Regions from separate parts of the Actinoplanes friuliensis DSM 7358 genome, predicted to be linked through region 2. Evidence: riboswitches for the same ligand, from Rfam matches in the RefSeq annotation. Region 2 holds a riboswitch; the other holds the start of a gene.
What was found. Region 2 has a riboswitch for S-adenosylmethionine ahead of AFR_RS14280 (GNAT family N-acetyltransferase). Riboswitches for the same ligand answer to the same signal wherever they lie in the genome.
Positions count from the first base shown of each region.

Region 1: linked by a shared signal. The riboswitch ahead of thrC (threonine synthase) and the one ahead of AFR_RS14280 (GNAT family N-acetyltransferase) in region 2 are both predicted to bind S-adenosylmethionine.

Region 1 covers NC_022657.1:8,907,518-8,909,978, reverse strand. The annotation lists gene AFR_RS41110 (ATP-binding cassette domain-containing protein) at 1-808, opposite strand, end outside; SAM riboswitch class I at 1,174-1,310, shown strand; gene thrC (threonine synthase) at 1,304-2,461, shown strand, end outside.
Region 2 covers NC_022657.1:3,063,155-3,065,615, reverse strand. The annotation lists gene AFR_RS14290 (alpha/beta fold hydrolase) at 1-848, shown strand, start outside; gene AFR_RS14285 (RidA family protein) at 917-1,294, shown strand; SAM riboswitch class IV at 1,322-1,434, shown strand; gene AFR_RS14280 (GNAT family N-acetyltransferase) at 1,451-2,032, shown strand; gene AFR_RS14275 (MSMEG_1061 family FMN-dependent PPOX-type flavoprotein) at 2,108-2,461, shown strand, end outside.

The sequences.
Region 1 (2,461 bases), 3.5 Mb from region 2:
CCTGAGCCACACCGCTGACCATCAGGTGATCGGCCTCCACGACAACCTGCGCACCGATCTCGCGCAGTGCACCCGCCGAGGCGGTGAGGTCAGCGAGCGATTCGACACGCACGCGTACCGACGAAGTCTGATGCTGGGCCAGCACGTCGGCGACACCACCGGCAGCGACCCGGCGCCCGGCTGAGATGATCGTGACGGAGTCGCAGATCAGCTGGATCTCACCCAGGATGTGGCTGGACAGCACCACGGTCATCCCCGACTCGGCCAGCGTGCGCATCAAGGTGCGCATCTCCCGGATGCCGCCCGGGTCGAGACCGTTGGCGGGCTCGTCCAGGATCAGCAGCTTCGGATTCTTGAGCAGCGCGGACGCGACGGCGAGACGCTGCTTCATGCCCAGCGAGTAGGTCTTGACCCGGTCCTTCGAACGGTCTCGCAGCCCGACCAGTTCCAGCACCTCGAAGACCCGGCCCTGATCGACACCGCCCGCATCGGCGAGCAGCGAAAGCGTGTCGTGAGCGGTGAAGTTCCCGAAGAACTGCGGGCTCTCCACGATCGCCCCGACCGAACCGGCCACCTCGGGCAGCGCCTCCGGCACCTCACGCCCGAAGATCGCCATCCGGCCACCGTTCGGCTTGATCAGCCCGAGCAGCGTCCGCAGCGTGGTGGTCTTGCCGGAGCCGTTGGGCCCGAGGAAGCCGTGCACCTGCCCCGCCTCGACAACCATGTCGAACCCGTCGAGAGCCTTCCGCACCCCCTTGCGGCTGCGATAGGTCTTCTGCAGACCTTGTATCTCCAGGACGGCGCTCACGCGCGGACCTCCCAAACCCGGTGGCCATGACCTGCGTCACCCTATGCACACCCCGCCACAAACCACCGCCAGTCGCCCACGACGCCCAGGAACAACCCCCGCGGCGGGGGGTTCGGGGAGCACGGACCTGGCAGGGGGTGGGTGGCTGCTCATGAGCCGCCAGGCGATTGGCCGCCCGCGCCCGGTCTCGGCGTGAGCGACGGTCAGCACCCTGCAACCAGGCACGACAGGCCCTGGAACTTGATCTTCGGGAGGCCTTGACCGAGGTGAGAGACGCTCGTCAGGACAGGACCTCGCTCACACCTCGGGATGGTTGGGAGCGTTCTGCGGCCCGGCGTCGTAAGGTGTTGGAAACATAACTGAATACCTCATCCAGAGGGGCTGAGGGAACGGCCCGATGACGCCCCGGCAACCACCACACATGTCTCGATGGCGAGGCCCCGTGTGGCAGGTGCTAATTCCGTCCCCACGTGCGCTAGCCGGCGCCGGGGAAAGATGAGAAGGAGCCTCGTTGTGACGTCGGCCGTTGATGCCCCCAGTAAGTCCATCAGCCCTGCCCGGGCGCTTGTCTGCCGTGGTTGTGGTGCCGAGTTCCCGCTGGCCGCGCAGCATGCCTGTTATGAGTGTTTCGGGCCACTCGAGGTGGCTTACGACGCTGCCGCGCTGGCTTCGGTCACGCGGGAGCAGATCGAGGCGGGGCCGCAGAACATCTGGCGGTACGCCGCTCTTCTTCCGACCGGGCAGGACCCGGCCACCCGCGTCACGCTCGACCCGGGCCTGACGCCGCTGGTCAGCGCGACCGCCCTCGCCGCCGAGGTGGGGCTGCGGGCGCCGCTCTGGGTCAAGGACGATTCGGCCAACCCGACCCACTCGTTCAAGGACCGTGTTGTCTCCGTCGCGCTGACCGCCGCGCGGGAGCTGGGGTTCACGCGGTTCGCCTGCGCCTCCACCGGCAACCTGGCCAACTCCGTCGCCGCGCACGCGGCGCGGGCGGGTGTGCCGTCGATCGTCTTCATCCCCGGTGACCTCGAGCAGGGCAAGGTCATCACCACGGCCGTGTACGGCGGGGAGCTCGTCGCGATCGACGGGTCCTACGACGACGTGAACCGGCTCTGTGGCGAGCTCGTCGAGACCGACGAGTTCGAGGACACCGCCTTTGTGAACGTCAATGTGCGGCCGTTCTACGCCGAGGGTTCCAAGACGCTGGGTTACGAGGTCGCCGAGCAGCTCGGCTGGCGCATCCCGGCCCAGGTGGTCGTGCCGATGGCCAGTGGTGAGCTGCTGACCAAGATCGACAAGGCGTTCAGCGAGCTGGTGGAGATCGGCCTGGTCGAGGCGCCCGAGGGTGGCTGGACCGTGTTCGGCGCGCAGTCGGCCGGGTGCAACCCCATCGCGACCGCGCTGCACAACGGCACCGACCAGATCATCCCGGTGAAGCCGACCGGCATCGCGAAGTCGCTCAACATCGGCGACCCGGCAGCCGGGTCGTACGCGATCGAGGCCGTGACCCGCACCGGCGGCTGGATGGACTACGCCGACGACGACGAGATCCGTGACGCGATCCAGTTGCTCGCCCGCACCACCGGCGTCTTCGCCGAGACCGCCGGCGGTGTCACCGTCGCCGTGCTCAAGAAGCTCGTCGCCAGCGGGAAG
Region 2 (2,461 bases):
TCGCTGCCGACGACCTCGGCGGCGCCGGTGGTGACCCGTTGCTGCTGCTCATGGGCCTCGGAGTCTCCCGCTTCTACTGGCCCGACGGCCTGGTCGCCGCACTGATCGGCGCCGGCTTCCACGTGGCCTGCTTCGACGGACGCGACTCCGGCGGCTCCACCCACTTCGACGACGCCCCGGCGTCCGACCCGCTGACCGGCCTGCTGCGTCGCCGGCCGCTCGCGTACACCGCCGAGGACATGGCCGACGACGCCGTCGCCGTGCTCGACGCGCTCGGCTGGCAGCGCGCCCACCTCTTCGGCATCTCCCAGGGCGGCCTGGTCGCCCAGCGCACCGCACTACGCCACCCCGAGCGGGTGCAAACCCTGACCACGTACGCGGCTGTGCCCAGTGACGCTCGCGGCTTGGCTGTTCTCCGCTACATCCGGCTGCCGTTCCTGGTCCGCCTGGCCCGCATGCGCCAGCCGGCCGGCCGCGACGGCGACATAGCGGCCGGCCTGGAACTGCTGCGGGCGGTCGCCTCACCCGACTACCCGTTCGACGAGGACGACGCCCGCCTGCGCGTGGAACGCGAACTCGACGCCGGCCTGCCCAGCGGGGTCCGCGACAGCCGCGCCCAGGCCCGGCAGACCAGCGCCTCCTGGCACGGCCCCCGCCTGCGCGAACTCAGCGTGCCCACACTGGTGCTGCACGGCGAGAAGGACCCGCTGTGTCGTCCCTCGGCCGGGCGCCGCATCGCCGCGCTGGTGCCGGACGCCCGCTACGTCGAACTGCCCGGCACCGGTCACGACCTCCCCCGCGAGATCTGGTCCACTGTGGTCCGCGAGCTCCGCGCCCTGGCCGGCTGAGCCGGTCACGGGAAGGTCGAACCGTCCGGCCGACCGCCGACCTCGTACGCGAGGGCTAGCTTGACGCCATGCGACAGATCGTGAGCACTCCCGACGCGCCCAGCTCACCGTTGTACAGCCAGGCGGTGAAAGCCGGCGGTCTGGTGTACGTCTCGGGGCTGGTCGGCCTCGACGTGACCACCGGAAGCATGGCCGGACCGACGATCGGCGACCAGACACGACAGGCGCTCGCCAACTGTCGCACCGTTCTGCAGGCGGCCGACGCCGCCTGGGAGGACATCGTCGAGGTGGGTGTGCTCCTGACCGATCCAGCCGATTTTGCCGGCATGAACGAGGAGTACGCGACCTGGTTCTCCGCTTCGCCGCCGACGCGCTACGTCGCGAAACTCGGCGTCGAACTGCCTGGCGTTCTCGTGTCGATCCGTATGACCGCCTTCGTCGGCTGACGGGGCCGGTGCTAGGTTTTTCGCGAAGGTCATGAGTGCCAGCGCACAGCCCCGGCTTGCTGGCCGGCAACCCTCCGCTCGCGGGCGGGGTGCTCCGGGTGACGACCTGGCCGCGCATACCTGCCCGGCAAGCCGCCGGCCGAGGAGCTTGTCACCGTGTCCGTTTCCCCTGTGCCCGAGTTCGTCGCTTTCAGCCCCGCCGGACCCGGCGATGCCGGCCGCATCGCCGCGCTGCACGCCGACAGCTGGCGGCGGCACTACCGGGGTGCCTATGCCGACGCGTACCTGGACGGCGATCTGCTGACCGAACGCACCGCGGTGTGGTCGGCGCGGCTCGCCTCCCCCGCCGGAACGGCCACGATCCTCGCGGAGAGCGGCGGCCGGCTGGCCGGCTTCGTCCACGTTGTTCTCGACGCCGACCCGCGCTGGGGCAGCCTCGTCGACAACCTCCACGTCGAGCACTCGGTGCACCGCTCCGGCATCGGCACCGAACTGATGGCCTACGCCGCCCGGGCAGTCCTGGCCAGAGCCGCGTCTCCCGCGCTGTACCTGTGGGTGCTCGAGCAGAACACCCGGGCACAGGGGTTCTATCAGGCCTGCGGTGGCGTCCGGGTGGAGAAGGGCATCGCCGCCGCTCCCCTCGGTGATCCCGCGCTGCTCAACGGATCTCCGGGCAAGTTCCGGATGAGCTGGCCGGACGCTACCCGCCTGGCGAGCGCCACCGCGCCGCCCGATTGAGCCCGCCGTCGCCTTCTCCCGTGCCCACGTCCGAGAACGACGAGCGGTCGGCGGTGGTCCGCTAGGGTCGGCCGCATGACCGACGATGCGTTCGACTCGTTGCGATGTGATGCCTTGGCCGATCAGGAGGCGTTGCGGCGGGTCTACGAGCTGCCCAACGACTCGGCTGTGCGCAAGCAGATGACCGAGCTCACCGAGCAGACCCGGCGGCTGATCAGCTGCTCGTCGCTGGTCCTGGTGGCCAGCGTGGACGCCGGGGGAAATTGTGACGTCTCCCCGCGTGGCGGCCCGGCCGGGTTCGTCGCCGTGCTGGATGCGCGGACGGTGGCGGTTCCGGACGCGACCGGCAACAAGCGTCTGGACAGCTGGCAGAACGTCATTGCCACCGGGCGGGCCGGGCTGATGTTCGTCATTCCGGGGCGGACGACG